Regions from separate parts of the Labrenzia sp. PO1 genome, predicted to be linked through region 3. Evidence: riboswitches for the same ligand, from Rfam matches in the RefSeq annotation. Region 3 holds a riboswitch; each other region holds the start of a gene.
The links. Region 3 has a riboswitch for cobalamin ahead of cobU (bifunctional adenosylcobinamide kinase/adenosylcobinamide-phosphate guanylyltransferase). Riboswitches for the same ligand answer to the same signal wherever they lie in the genome.
Positions count from the first base shown of each region.

Region 1: it holds a riboswitch for cobalamin, as region 3 does, so the genes downstream of both, HCG46_RS00575 (hypothetical protein) here and cobU (bifunctional adenosylcobinamide kinase/adenosylcobinamide-phosphate guanylyltransferase) in region 3, are expected to answer to the same signal.
Region 2: it holds a riboswitch for cobalamin, as region 3 does, so the genes downstream of both, HCG46_RS01460 (energy-coupling factor ABC transporter permease) here and cobU (bifunctional adenosylcobinamide kinase/adenosylcobinamide-phosphate guanylyltransferase) in region 3, are expected to answer to the same signal.

Region 1 covers NZ_JAAXCR010000001.1:111,221-116,035, forward strand. Annotated here, with positions in the region: gene HCG46_RS00555 (iron ABC transporter permease) at 1-373, opposite strand, end outside; gene HCG46_RS00560 (ABC transporter substrate-binding protein) at 427-1,362, opposite strand; gene HCG46_RS00565 (ABC transporter ATP-binding protein) at 1,380-2,153, opposite strand; gene HCG46_RS00570 (DUF1636 family protein) at 2,150-2,614, opposite strand; gene HCG46_RS00575 (hypothetical protein) at 2,544-2,822, opposite strand; cobalamin riboswitch at 2,929-3,142, opposite strand; gene HCG46_RS00580 (S9 family peptidase) at 3,286-4,815, shown strand, end outside.
Region 2 covers NZ_JAAXCR010000001.1:295,507-300,321, reverse strand. Annotated here, with positions in the region: gene HCG46_RS01475 (EAL domain-containing protein) at 1-1,029, shown strand, start outside; gene aroQ (gamma subclass chorismate mutase AroQ) at 1,065-1,589, opposite strand; gene HCG46_RS01465 (hypothetical protein) at 1,640-1,873, opposite strand; cobalamin riboswitch at 2,198-2,409, shown strand; gene HCG46_RS01460 (energy-coupling factor ABC transporter permease) at 2,463-3,140, shown strand; gene HCG46_RS01455 (YHS domain-containing (seleno)protein) at 3,231-3,716, opposite strand; gene HCG46_RS01450 (hypothetical protein) at 3,899-4,270, opposite strand; gene HCG46_RS01445 (AraC family transcriptional regulator) at 4,454-4,815, shown strand, end outside.
Region 3 covers NZ_JAAXCR010000003.1:482,142-486,956, forward strand. Annotated here, with positions in the region: gene cobN (cobaltochelatase subunit CobN) at 1-501, opposite strand, end outside; gene cobW (cobalamin biosynthesis protein CobW) at 536-1,669, opposite strand; gene cobU (bifunctional adenosylcobinamide kinase/adenosylcobinamide-phosphate guanylyltransferase) at 1,666-2,217, opposite strand; cobalamin riboswitch at 2,250-2,468, opposite strand; tRNA gene HCG46_RS17205 (tRNA-Asn) at 2,803-2,878, shown strand; gene HCG46_RS17210 (cupin-like domain-containing protein) at 3,243-4,151, shown strand; gene nagA (N-acetylglucosamine-6-phosphate deacetylase) at 4,218-4,815, opposite strand, start outside.

The sequences.
Region 1 (4,815 bases), on a different contig from region 3:
CAAGAATGGCGCCAGCCGCTGCACCGGACGAAATGCCGAGCAGATGCGGATCGGCCAGGGGATTGCGCGTGACGGACTGCAGGGCGGCGCCGACAACGGCCAGACCAGCACCGACAAACCCTGCCAGCAGCGCCCGCGGAAACCGGATCTCCCAGACGATAGCCTCCCGGCCCTTGGACCAGTCCACGTCGAAATAGCCGGGCACCACGCCGTTGACGAGGACCTTGAAGACAGTGCTACCCGGGATCGGCACCGCACCTGCACCGATGGCGGCTACAATGGAAATAGCCAGCACCAGCGCGCCGGCCAGAAGCAATACCCCATTCCCCCGCAACCGGCGCAGGCCAGCGCTTTTGGCCGTGAGCAGGCTCATGCCGGTCTATCGTTTCTGCCTGCAACGGCAGTTCGAAGCATCTTCTGCAAGGCTCACTCTCCCCAGAACGCTTCGGTGAGCTTTCCGATGGCCTTGAGGTTCCGCGGCCCCGGGGTTGCCTCGACATAGTCCAGCACGACAAAACGGTCGTTCTTGACGGCTGCAATATTGGCCAGGGCGGGATTGTGTTTCATGAAGTCGCGTTTCTGGTCAGCCGTCACTTCGCCGTAGTTGACGATCACGACCATGTCCGGGTCTTTTTCCACCACGGTTTCCCAGTCGACGGTCGCCCAGCTCTTTTCAAAATCGTCCATCACGTTGACGCCGCCGGCTGCCTCGATAAGCGCTGTCGGCATGGCATATCGTCCGGCGGTGAACGGCTTGTCCTCGCCGCTGTCATAGACAAAGACCCGCAGCGGCTCTTCACCAGCAGGCACCGTTGCCGCGATCCGGTCCAGCTCCAGCTTGTAGGCCGCAACAAGATCGTGAGCTGTGTCTTCAACACCGAAGATCTTTCCGAGGTTGAGGAGGTCGTTATAGAGATCCTGCAGAGACGCCTTCGGCTTGTCGCCGATATGAATGCAGGATTCGGTCAGCTCGTAGACCTTGATGCCGAACGGCTCCAGCGTTTCAGGCGTCACTTCACCGCCCACCTTCATGCCGTAGTTCCAACCGGCGAAGAAGAAATCGGCATCGGCCCCGATCAGCACTTCCTTGCTCGGATATTTCGACGCGAGTTCGGGAAGTTCGGCAACGCCCTCACGCATCTCCGCGTCCAGCGTCTTCCAGCCTGAAATGCCGGTATATCCAACCATGCGGTCGCGCAGGCCAAGTACCAGCATCATCTCGGTCAGGTTGACGTCATTCGAAACGGCTGCTTTGGGCGGCGTGTCGAAGGTCACCGTGCGGTTGCAGCTTTCCACGGTCGTTTGCGCAATTGCCGGTACAGACAGAAAGGCGAGCGCGAGGCCCAGGGCAATTTTTTTCATTTTAAGTCTCCAGAAATTCAAAGATGGAAGGTCAGGTAGCGCTCGCGGCTGGCAGACAGTTGCTCCAGTCGGACCTGTACCGAATAGGCTTGCTCAATGTTGCCGGGGGTCAGCACCGTCTCCGGCATTCCCTGGGCAACCAGTCGGCCCTCATGCAACAGCAAGACCTTGTCACAGACACGGCTTGCCAGGTTGAGGTCGTGCAGGCTGGTGACAATGGTAATGTCCAGATCGGCAATCAGCTCGACGATCTCGAGCTGATGACGGATGTCCAGATGGTTGGTCGGCTCATCCAGCACCAGAAGCCTTGGTTCTTGCGCCAGCGCCCGGGCCACCATCACCCGTTGCCTTTCCCCCCCGGACAATGTTCCGAAGGCTCTTTTTGCATAGGACAGAAGATCCATTTTCCCGAGACAGTCATCGACGATCTCGGCGTCCCGCTTGCCTGCGCCGGCAATACCGGTTGCATGGGGACGCCGGCCGAGTGTGACGATCTCGCGCACGGTCAAGGCAAAGTCGGTCGGCTGCTCCTGAAGCACGGCGGCGATCGTTTTGGCAGCCTCCCTGGCACTGATGAGCCAGAGATCCGTGCCATCCAGAAGGATTTCGCCCGTTTTCGGTTTCAGGAAGCGATAGAGCAGCCGCAACAGGGTGGATTTGCCGGCACCATTTGCGCCGGCAATTCCAAGAACCTCACCGGCCGGCAGATCGAAGCTGAGCGGATGCAGAATGGTTTTGCCCTGCCCCGTCTTCCAGCTGACCTCCCGGACAAACAGATCGACCCCCGTCATGAGAACGCCGTCCCGTCAGCTTCCGAAACGATCATCGCTGCCGGAAGCCGGCCTTGCGATGCGCTCCAGCGCTTGCCGTGGCTTTCCTCGGTCACCTCGCATCCATTTTCAATCTGGCGATACCGATTGGCGTAGTCGACCAGGTCGTCGATGTCCGTATCGTCCTCAATGTCCCCAAAGAGGTAGATCGCCTTGTCGGTGGCCTTGAATGCCAGCGTGCAAGGTCTCGAACAGCTCTCCATGTCGGCTGTTCCACTGATTTCGAATTCGTCTCCAACGACAGGCACTGCCTGTGCCATTGCGCTCTTCAACTTGCAGATCAGTCCATATCCGGGATGGCAAGTCTGCCCATTGTGACGACAGGTCGTGCAGACAAATATCTTGTGCGGATCATTGCTCATGACGCGCCTCCACGGCTTCTGCCAGTGGACCGACAGGAGGCTGCGGAAAAGCAAAGGCATTGCTTTCCTCGTTGCACTGGGCACGGCCGGATCGGGTACGTTTGGCACAATCATCATGTAATGTTATTACATTACCCATGTTCTTGCTGACAACAGATTTTTGCAGCCCATCGGGAACCATCGCGCGTGCTGCGCGCGTCGCCAGCGGATCAGCCTCGGTCAGGAGGTTGGCAAGTCTTGAGAATTCAGCAGAAAATTTCCGGTTCATATCGCCCTCCGCGATTTCGCGGGGCAGTCAGGAACCGAATGTGCAACTTTGCCGGCAGGTGCCGATTGGCCATGTCACTCACTCCTCCGGGGCACCCCGCCCGGGTTAAGGTTTAAGGTGAAATGGCAGGTCTCCTGACTTGCGGGTCATTGCTTGCCTGATCCTTCCCGGGGTTTCCCCAGTGGCGCTTTCAGGTTTGCTCACCGCTCACAGTTGCGGGGGCAGTCACGGATTTGCAGCCTTTCGGGCTCGTCGCACCGTGTTCCCTTTTAATCCCGGTCCGGAGTTCGGAGTCGGGAACCATCTCTTCCTAAGTGCGCGAACGCCTGAAAAATGTCAAAGACTTTTGCGGGTCGCCGCTCTTGTCTGAAAGCACGACAGGATGGCCAGGAGGCGGAAACACCCTGCCGCCTCGGCAGTATTGACCCTTGCCTTCAAGGCTCAAAAATCTTACCTCCGATCCATGAAACAGGATGCCCTTCCCCCGCGCGCCGCAGCGCGCCCCCTCACCCTTGAGACCCACGGCATTACCCGCCAGGACGATTTCGCCTGGCTGAGGGCGGACAACTGGCAGGAGGTCATGAAAGACCCGTCCGTGCTGGATGCCGACATCCGCAGCTATCTGGAAGCGGAAAATGCCTATCACGAAGCGCAGATGGCGCCGACGAAGGCTCTGCAGGAGAAGCTTTTTGCGGAAATGCGCGGCCGCATCAAGGAAGACGACAGCTCGGTTCCTGCTCCCGACGGCCCCTTCGCTTACGGCCTCAAGTATGAAACCGGCGGCCAGCAACCGGTTTTCTTTCGCACCCCGCGTGACGGCGGCGCGGAAACGGTTCTTCTCCATGGCGACAAGGAAGCCGAAGGAACGGCATATTTCCGGATCGGCGGCGTCAGCCAGTCGACGGATCACAAGCTCATCGCCTGGGCCTATGACGACAAGGGCTCGGAATATTATTCACTGAAGCTGCGCGACGCCCAGTCTGCCAAGGATTTTGACTACGCCATCGAGGACACGGGCGGCGGCGGCGTCTTCTCGGAAGACAGCCGCTATGTGTTCTACGTTCGCCTCGACGCCAACCATCGGCCCTCGAAACTCTTCCGTCACGAAGTCGGTTCCGACCCGGCGAGCGACGTTCTCGTCTACGAGGAAAAGGATGCCGGCTTCTTCATGGGCGTCGGCAAGACCCAGTCCGGCGACACCATCGTCATCGACATTCATGATCACGAGACGTCCGAAGTCTGGATGATCCCAGCCACCGACCCGACCGCCGAACCGGTGCTTGTCGCAGAGCGCGAGACCGGTATCGAGTATTCCATCGACGATCACGGCGACACACTCTACATCCTGACCAACGCAGGCGGCGCCGAGGACTTCAAGATCGTCACTGCGCCGAAAGGCAATCCCGGCCGCGAAAACTGGTCCGATCTTGTGCCCCACAAGGCAGGATGCCTGATCCTGTCGCATTGCGTCTACAAGTCCTTCATGACGCGGCTGGAGCGCGAAGACGGCTTGCCGCGCATCGTGATCCGCCGGCTTGCAGACAACATCGAGCACTCCATCGCCTTCGACGAGGAAGCCTATTCGCTCGGCCTTGGCGGCGGCTACGAGTTCGACACGAGCACGATCCGCTTCACCTATTCCTCGATGACAACGCCATCGCAGACCTTCGACTACAATGTCGAGACCCGCGAGCGTGTTCTGCGCAAGGAACAGGAAGTGCCTTCCGGCCATGATGCGGACGACTATGTCACCCGCCGGTTGATGGCTCCCGCAGCCGACGGCGAAACCGTGCCGGTGTCTGTGCTCTACCGCAAGGACACCAGGCTCGACGGTTCCGCACCTCTGCTGCTTTACGGCTATGGTTCCTACGGCATCACCATTCCGGCGAGCTTCAACACCAACTGCCTGTCGCTGGTCGACCGGGGGTTCGTCTACGCCATCGCCCATATTCGCGGCGGCAAGGACAAGGGCTTCCACTGGTACAAGGATGGG
Region 2 (4,815 bases), on a different contig from region 3:
AAGTTGTCCAGAACGATGGTCGAGCGGCTGGGTGGGGCCTACAGAATTGGCCGGCTTTCCCTTTCGCTGACCGTCAGCGCGGGGATCGCGAGATACCCGGAGCACGGTACAACGGCCGAGGAAGTTCTGCGAAACGCCAACATGGCCATGTATGAAGCAAAGGGTGCCGGCAGGGCTCAGTCGATCGCCTACAACGATATCATTCGCGAACGGATGACCGAGCGCGAACAGATCCGGCACAGGCTGCAAAGCGCGCTGAGAGACCGCACGCTATCCGTTCATTACCAGCCGAAGGTCGACATTTCGTCCGGCAAGATTGTCGGTTCAGAAGCGCTGCTGCGCTGGAACGATGCCGAACTCGGATCCGTACCGCCCTACAAGTTCATTCCCGTGGCAGAAGAATGCGGTCTGATCGTTCCGATCGGAGAATTCGTGCTGGCATCCGCGCTCTCCGACATGAAATCCCTGCACCGGCAGAATGTCGATGTATCTGTCGCCGTGAACGTTGCGCCCGCGCAGCTGCAGGCAAAGGGATTTACCGGCAGAATGCTCGGGATCATTGGCGAGAGCGGGTTCTCGACGGAGAAGCTGGAACTGGAAGTGACGGAATCGAGCCTTGTCGACTATTCGCAGAACCTTCTGGATCAGATCCTGCCGATCAAGAAAGAAGGCGTCAAATTTGCAATCGACGACTTCGGCACCGGCTATTCCTCGCTGCACAGTCTCGCGAGCATGCCGTTCGACACGCTGAAGATCGACCGGTCCTTCATCATGGACATTGCCAATTGCGAGGATCGCCGGACCATCGTCGAGCTGATCCTGATGCTGGCGAGGCAGCTCAATCTCAACACAGTTTCCGAAGGGGTCGAGACCCAGTTGCAGATGGATTACATCAATCTGTGGGGCGGGACTCTCGGCCAGGGCTACTTGTGGAGCCCGGCGGTGCCGTTCGGCGAGTTCTCGCGAATGGTCATGAAGCGGGAAGAAGAGGCGAATGCGGCCGAGCCCTGGAGGCAGGCAGCCTCCTGAACTCCGATAAGGGATGTCCTGATGGCCGTATGTGTCTAGTCGTGTACGTCGACCAGACCTTCAAACAGAGCGCTCTTTGAACCGTCGGACAGGCATTCCACGGTCAGCGCCTCCGTGAAGGCCTGCTGGTCAGAGGATTCGACGGGGCTTTCTGCGAGTAGCGTCAGGATCTCGTTGCCGAGGCGCAACAGCTCCGGACGGACATCCTTGATCAGGTCGGGTACGTTCTGCGGACGAGCTTCGCCGCTCTCCCAGCGTTCGATCCAGCAGGTTTGAATGTCCTTGGCCGCATCTATCTGCGCCTGGAAAAACAAGGTGACATTGTCAGCCGACAGGCCGTTTTCGACTGCCTTTTCGCGGGCAGCATCCAGCACCACCTTTTCCCTCGGCAGATCCTCGACAGGTTTGTCGTTATCCGCTTTCCAGGCTGCAACCGACTGCATGAACGACAGACGTTCGTTGATGGCGCCGAACAGCTTGTCAGGTGCCGCCCAGCCAGGAGTGACGGTGGCAGCAAGGAGAGATACCGCAAAAGCGGTCAGGGGAATCGATTTCAACATGGCCGAAGACTTTCACAGGTCACCGCCTGCGGCAAGTCTTTGGTTGTAGTCTACTTCTTTTCAACCGAGCGGCTGATCTCGGTGATCACGCCGAATGCGACGGCGGCCATGATCTTCAATAGTCCGCTGTCGAGCGCCTGTTCGCGTGTCAGATTGCCAAGGAAAAAACCCGGTCTTGGTTCAGTGACTGCACCAAGAGTAACGCCGGCCAGAAGTGCCAGCTGAATGCAGCCAAGGAAAAAGACGACACCAGCGATAAGCGTTCCCAATTTGGTAAAGGGCATTGCAAACTCTCATGATGTGCTTTGTATGCGAGTGAGGTTATCTTTCGTTAGGGTTTCCGCAAGTAAAAATCACAATTACCCTAAATACAGAAAAATTTAATAAATAATGGTTTTGATTTTCATCTTTGATTGGATTCTTCAAATGTCATGTTTTTCAGGTGGCTGACGCAATTCCCTGAAGAAGTATTTTGAGATCTGAAGCTTGTCGGTGATGCTGACCCGGCTGATTTCGGTGGCGGTCTTCAGGCGGCAAAATTTCGGTGCAATGTCGCATTCAGACCGAATATGGCGAAAATTCGCTTGCAGAATATCGCCAATCCTTGCAAATCTAGACGATGCGATGGTTTCGCCCGAACAAGCGTAAGGGCGGATGAAATGGGAACACGGTGAGGCGTACCCAACAGGGACCAATACCGTGGCTGCCCCCGCAACTGTATGCGACGAGCAAAGCCCTTCAAGCCACTGGAGCGATCCGGGAAGGCGGGCAGCGCAGAGACTCGCGAGCCAGGAAACCTGCCATCCAGCGGTCCCATCGGGGCCGGTTCACACCATCTGCTCGCGCACGGAGGGTGCGCAAAGGAGAAATGACATGCATATCGAACCGGGCATCGTCGACGGTGCCAAAATCGTACTCAGCTACGGCACCGCGGCTGCTTCCTTCGGCCTTCTGGGCAAAATGGCTCTCGACACGATCCGCAAAAGCGGCGTTCTCAGCCTTGCCGTCCGCTCCGTCATCACGACGGTTGCCGTATTCTGCTTCTTCGAAATCCTGCCGCATTACCCGGTTGGTGTTTCCGAAGTTCACTTTATCCTGGGCTCCACCCTGTTCCTGATGTTCGGCGCTGGTCCGGCAGCAATCGGTCTTGCTGCAGGCCTTCTGCTCCAGGGGACGCTGGTTGCTCCTTTCGACCTGCCGCAGTACGGCATCAACGTCACCACGCTGCTTGTGCCGCTGTGGGCTGTCAGCATGCTGGCAAACCGCATCATTCCGGAAAAGACCGCCTATGTTGACGTTTCCTACGTTCAGGCACTGGCTCTTTCCACCACGTTCCAGGCCGGTATCGTTGGCTGGGTTGCTTTCTGGGCATTCTACGGCCAGGGCTTCGGTGCCGAGAACATGGCTTCCGTCGGTTCCTTCGGCTTTGCCTACATGCTGGTGATCCTGGGCGAGCCGCTGGCTGACCTGGCTGTTCTGGCCGCTGCCAAGACCCTGGCGCCGCTGACCCGGAACCTTGCTTTCGAAAATCGGCTGCACAACGCGGCTTAAGTCTTCGGGCTTTTGCCGAAATCAAGTCACGAAGGGCGGCCCTGGGGCCGCCCTTTTTGTTTGTCGTTCCCACGCCTTGACAACGAACAATCAGAGCTTCGTTGCCTCGGTAGAGCGGATCTTCTTCCAGTTGGCTTCCGCCTTGGTGATCGTGCCGGACTGGTCTTTCTGGAACTCGCGGAAGATGGCCTCGTTCAGGAACAGATAAAGCTTGCCGTCCACAACAGCTGCGAACTGCGGATCGCCGTCGAACTTCTTGCCGACTGAAACACCGAAGGTGCAGAAGCCGCCGTTTTGCGGCAGGTACTGATCCGGATGCGCGGTGAAGGCATCCATGGCTTCCTGGGATGCGAAGTAATAGGCAACACCGTCGTGGACGGCCGTATATTGCGCGGTTCCGTCAATCCGGTTGCCCAGGCTGACAAAGGCCACGGGATCGACACCATGAAGACCGAGCGGGCTGCCGGCGGCCGTCAGGCCACTGGAGGTGTTGTATTCGTCCGCGGCCATTGCCGGGGCAGAGAGAGCGGCAAGAGACAGCAGCGTTGCGGCAATGGCGGATTTCATCAAGGACATGTTCTACTCCTGAAAGGGTATGAAGGTTGAAGGCCGGATTTGCTCCGGTGCCTCTACCTTGCGTCCGAAGCTCAGGCGTCTCCATGTTCGCAAGTTCCCGAGGATTTGCAGATCGTCCGGATTGCAGTTCAAAAAAAGACACCGGCGTGAGGGCCGGTGTCATTGTGCGTGGACGGGGGCTGTCAAGCGGCCTGCGCAACCGTTTCCTGCGGTTTGGCAAGGCTGACCACTGTCAGGACGGCAATAGCGTTGACCAGGTAATAGGCGAAGTCGAGGCCGGTAAAGCCAAGTGCGAAGGGAGCTGCCAGGAACACGATGCCGACGGCAAAATCGACCGCCAGATGGACCGAATACGGCAGAATGCGGATGATGCCGGTCTGGTGATCCGTCAGGATCGTCAGGGCCAGGGCCGCAAAGCCTGTCAGGAAGGATAGCCAGAAGGCGATCGGGTTGGATTGGCCGAGATCAAGGAATACGGGCAGGGCAATAAGGCCGATCGCGACGGGATAATCGAGATAGGCGTGCATGGTCTTGGTGACGAAGCGAACAGACATCTTTCAGGTGCTCCAGGTTGGTTTCCTGCGGGCGGATTGCCCACGAGCCCAAAGATGTTGGTCGACTTCGGTTCTATCCATGCACGAAAGTCCCTGAAAATTGACCGATCGTCCGGGAGCCTTGCGCTTTGCGGTGTTGAGGCAAAAATGCGGGAATGAGACTTCAACCGGAACCGGCCTTTCATGAAACATGACGCCCTGACCCAGATCCTGGATGCCTTGAAGCTACGGGGATCCGTCTATTTCCATACCTGTTTTTCGCCGCCCTGGGCTGTGCGGGTGCCGGCATTCGGCAATGTCGCGAGGTTTCACATGGCAATGCGTGGTGGCTGCTGGCTCGCGGTAGACGGTGTTGACAAGCCGATCCGCCTTGCGACCGGTGACCTGGCCGTCATTCCGCACGGGGCCGCTCATATCCTGAGCGATGAACCGGGCCGTCCCGCCGCCGAAGTGGACGAGGTCGTGCGGCAATCCGGTTATACGGGGGAAGGTGCGCTCTATTACGGGGGGCCGGACGAGGAACTGGCCTGCAAACTGTTCTGTGG
Region 3 (4,815 bases):
GGGCTCTTCTCCCTTTCCGATCAGGTGCGCTGCATATCTCAAGGCATTGGCGTAATTCTCCGCGCCGCCTTCCACACAGTATCGCCAAAAGCGATGCACTTCCGCTGGTGATCGGGTGGAGCGGGACGTCAGTTCTTCGTCCCACTTGTCGTCGCCCGGAATAACGATCAGATCGATGCCATTCGCGCGGACTTCTTCTTCAAACCTTTCCAGGCCGTAGCGCCAGTACTCCACTCCACCCAGAATTCGCAGAACGATCAGCCGAGAGCCTCGGACGGTCTGTTCGGCATAAAGATCGACCGAATAGGGATGCGACAGGGCCATGAGATTGGCGAGCCGCAGGTCTGCCCGGCCTGTTCCAAGCCGTGATTGCGCAGCGGCAAAGCTTCCCAGTTCGGTGTCTGCAGCGGACAGGAACAGAATGTCGGCGGGAGACTGGCCGAGATCGACCGCGTCCCCACCGTCATCGATCCGGCGCGTCTGGCTGGCGAGAATGTGCATGCTTGGTCTTTATTTCCAGCTTCTATCCAGCGTGTCAGGCAGCAGCCGTCAATTCACCCAGCAGGCCACGAACCGCAGTCAAGTCGAGGCCCTTCAAACCGATCACGACCAGTCTGCCACTGCTCTCGGCGCCGGCGGCGAACCAGGTTTCGACACGCGGTCCGACAGCTTGAACCATTGCAGGTGCTGCCTTGCCCTCGATTTTTACGGCCCCCTTGATGCGCAGGACGCCTTTTTGCGCCATGGCTTCCAGAACCTTTGCCTCTGCATCTTTCAGGCTGGCGAAAGACGAGACTGCCAGCACGTGACTTTCAAAATCATCGTGATGGTGATGATCGTGATGATGGTCGTCATGGTGATGATCATGATCATCATCATCGTGGTCATGGTCATGGTCATGGTCATGGTCGTGGTCATCATGATGGTGATGATGCTCGTGCCGATCAGCCATATCGTCCTCGGCAGCAGAGCCTCTGCCGAGCAGAACTTCAATCGGAAGCGTGCCTTTTTCGGATGTCACCACGTGAACCGCCGGACGAACATCGGCGGCGATCTTCTCATGCACATGCTTCAAAGCGTCTTCGGAGACGAGATCAGCCTTGTTGAGAACGACGAGGTCTGCGCAACGCAATTGGTCGTGAAAGAGTTCTTCAACAGGACTGTCATGATCAAGAGCCTCGTCGGCGGCACGCTGCGCGGCAAGTGCATCTTCATCAAGTGCGATCCGGCCTTCAGCGAGTGCAGCAGCATCCAGCACCGTGACAACACCATCTACCGTTACCTTCGGCTTGACGCTCGGCCAGGAGAAGGCCCGAACGAGCGGCTGCGGCAGAGCCAGGCCAGAGGTTTCGATTACAATATGCTCCGGCGGATTGTCCCGCGCGAGCAGCATTTCCATGGTTGGCAGGAAATCGTCGGCAACGGTGCAACATATGCAGCCATTGGTAAGCTCAACCACCTCTTCCGCGGCGCAATCGGGATCAGCGCATCCATTCACCAGGGAACCGTCGAAGCCCATGTCCCCAAACTCGTTGACAATAAGTGCAATGCGTTTGCCATTAGCATTGGTAAGCAAATTGCGGATCAGCGTGGTCTTGCCTGCTCCGAGAAACCCAGTGACGATCGTTGCCGGAATTTTTGCGCCCGGCTGCAGGGATGAAGTGGTCATAATTTGATATCCGGTTGTGATGTGGGTTTCAAAAGTATCGGCAGGCCCGCAGCAACGAAGACGACCTGTTGGCACCTATGCGCCATATCCTGGTTCAGTCGTCCCTGCACATCGCGGAACGACCTCGACAGACGGTTCTCCGGCACGATCCCCATACCAACTTCGTTGGAAACGAAAACGCACGGCCCCTGAAGATCCTTCAGAACCGCGCAAAGCCGCGCCGTTTCGGCGGGGATGTCCTTGTCTGCAAACAGCAGGTTCGACAGCCACAGGGTCAGGCAGTCAACAAGAACCACCCGGTCTTGCCTGCATTCGTTTTCAAGTACCGCTGCAAGTTCGAGCTGTTCTTCCACGGTGAGCCAGGACGGGCCGCGTTGATCTTTATGAGCGGCGATCCGGCTGGCCATTTCATCGTCGTGGGCAGCACCAGTCGCGATATAGATTTTTTGCAGACCGGTTTCATGGACAAGCTTTTCCGCGAACCGGCTTTTTCCGGAGCGGGCACCGCCGAGGACCAGCGTCGTCCTCTCGCCGTTTGAATGCGTCATTCCTTCTCCCAGCCGTCCGCCCGACAGCGCCATAGGGTTGACAATGTGACGGCCGGTCTCCTGGCTTGCGGCTCAGCGCGGTCTGTACCCCTTCCCGGCCCCATCAGGACGCCAGTGGTTTTCGTACAGCCACTCACCGCTCACAGTTGCGGGGGCAGCTCCGGATCTGGACTTGAAAAAGACCGCACCGGATTCCCGTTTCATCCGGATCAGGCAAGGCCTTTTCCGGAACCGTCGGTTTCTTCCTAAACGTATCTTGAGGCCGACACAAGCAGCAGAAAGTCGCTGACGACTAACCTTGAAAATCGGCCAGGCAGTCAACACGGACGCCTTATTGCGACAAAGTCAGAAAAAGGCACAGCGGATTTAGCCTGCCCGGGGTGTTCCAATCGTCGCGAAACGTAGGGTTTTCCAAGCTCGACAGAACGCCTAGCCATCTGAAATATATCGAGTTTTCCACACCGAGATCAAAAAAATGACGGCTTGATGAAAAAAACGCCCTCGGGGGCTTGGCAAACGGATCAAGCCTTTGATATACGCATCTCCATCGACGGGGCGGCAACGCGCTGGCCCCGAGCGTGGTGATCCCCAGTAGCTCAGTTGGTAGAGCAAGCGACTGTTAATCGCTGGGTCGCTGGTTCGAGTCCGGCCTGGGGAGCCATCACCACCTCTTCTTAATCCTCCCGAATGCTGCGTTTCTGAAGGCTGGGACACCGTTCAGTGTCCAGGTTGATCTTATTCACGTTTGATCTTGCAACAATCTGCACGCCTCAAAAAACGACAGCCATTTGATGCGAGCTCGTCTTTCGCAGCAGTAACGTTCCGCGCCATCTTCCTAAACAACATTTCCTGGCTACGTTTATAGCGAAGATCGCGCCTCCATTGGCTCTGCGTTGTTGAATAGCGCTTCTTGATAAAGCTCCAGGTTGCTCCTATCGTGATTTCTCCAAAGGGAGCATCATGGAAAATCGCAGCTAGATCCAGCGCCCCTGAACCCGCAAATCTTCAAATGCGTGGTACCTTTTATGAGCGGCGACAACACACACACCATTGCCACCGTAACCGCAGCACCAGGTTATGCCGAATTTCTTGAAGCCTACTGCGACAAGGAACAGCCCCTGCTGATTAAGGGACTAGCAAAAAACTGGCCCGCGCGGGAAAGGTGGCAATCCGGCCGATTACGAGCAGAACTCCATACGCTGCCAAAGGTCCGCGACAGAGGTGTCTTTTTCGTCAGCCGCTCCCCCGTACTCGAACAAGATATCGAGATGCCGGATTTCCTGAAGGAGATCCTCGCGTCCGATCGGATAATGCAAGATTCCGTTGCCTGGAGATTCTGGATCAACAGCAGGAACAACCGGACAGAGTTCCACTACGATACCAACGCCGAGAATGTCATCACAGTTCAGGTGAAGGGCCGTAAGGAATGGGTACTGGTTTCGCCCGAAACACCGCTACCGTGCTACCCGTTCACCAACTTCTCTTTACTGAAAGACGAAGAGCGATTGCTGAGGAACAAGCGGTTCTACAAATTCGATCTGGAGGAAGGCGATCTTCTCTATCTGCCGCCACATTGGTACCACCGGGTGGTTGCCAAGGAAGACGAGAACATCAACATCAATTGGACTTTCACGAAACGCGAAACCTCGGTCATCTCGAAAGAATTCAAGCGTGACATGGAGCGGTGCGGCCTGCTGCATTCATTCAAGAACAGTGATTCCGCGCTGGTTCGGCGCTGTTACGAAACCGCTATCCGCGCCCTTCCAAATGTCGGCGGTATTGGCTGGGGTCTGAAATCGTTCATTTCATCGCCCTATACGCCAAGCCGCGGAGCATTGGTCAGCCGCTTCTTCAAGGAATTGCTGCAAATACCGAATACGCTGCTGACACTTCCAAACGTTCGCTCAACGCTGAAAAAGGTCGACAAGACCTAACCGGCGAACGCGCTGCCAATCCCACAAGTTCGGCGCAGTATGTAGACCACCAGCGTATATGCCGGGCTACGTATTCGAGAATTGCTCCCCCGCAATCCATACGCCCTCGACCTCATAGGCTTTGCCAAGCTGCACGAAGTCAGCCGGATAGCCTTCTTCGAAACGACCGAGTGGGCGCCCGAGAACGTCCGCAGGATCACTGGTTGCCATTGCAAGAGCAGCTTCAACCGGAAGCTCGAGTGTACCGGTGAGAAACCTCAAGGACGCCGGCAAATCTATATCGGCGCCGGCAAGCGTGCCGTCTTCGAGGGTCAATGTGCCATCGCGGCGAAAGATTTCCCGACCTCCGAGAAAGAAGGATGTCACATCGGTGCCGGTCTGGGACATGGCGTCGGTAACGATAAAGATCCTACCCGGGCCGGTCTTTGACTTGAGCGCGACCCGCATCGCGACCGGGTCGACATGAACACCATCAGCAATGATGCCCACGTTGAGCGCGCCCAGATCGAGCGCGGCGCCCACAAGTCCGGGTTCGCGGTGTTGCAACGGGCTCATGGCGTTAAAAAGATGGGTGACCATCGAAGCACCCGCTTCAGCCGCTGTCTTGCACTGCCGGTATGTTGCTCCGCTGTGGCCAAGACTGACGTGAATTCCCGCGTCAGCC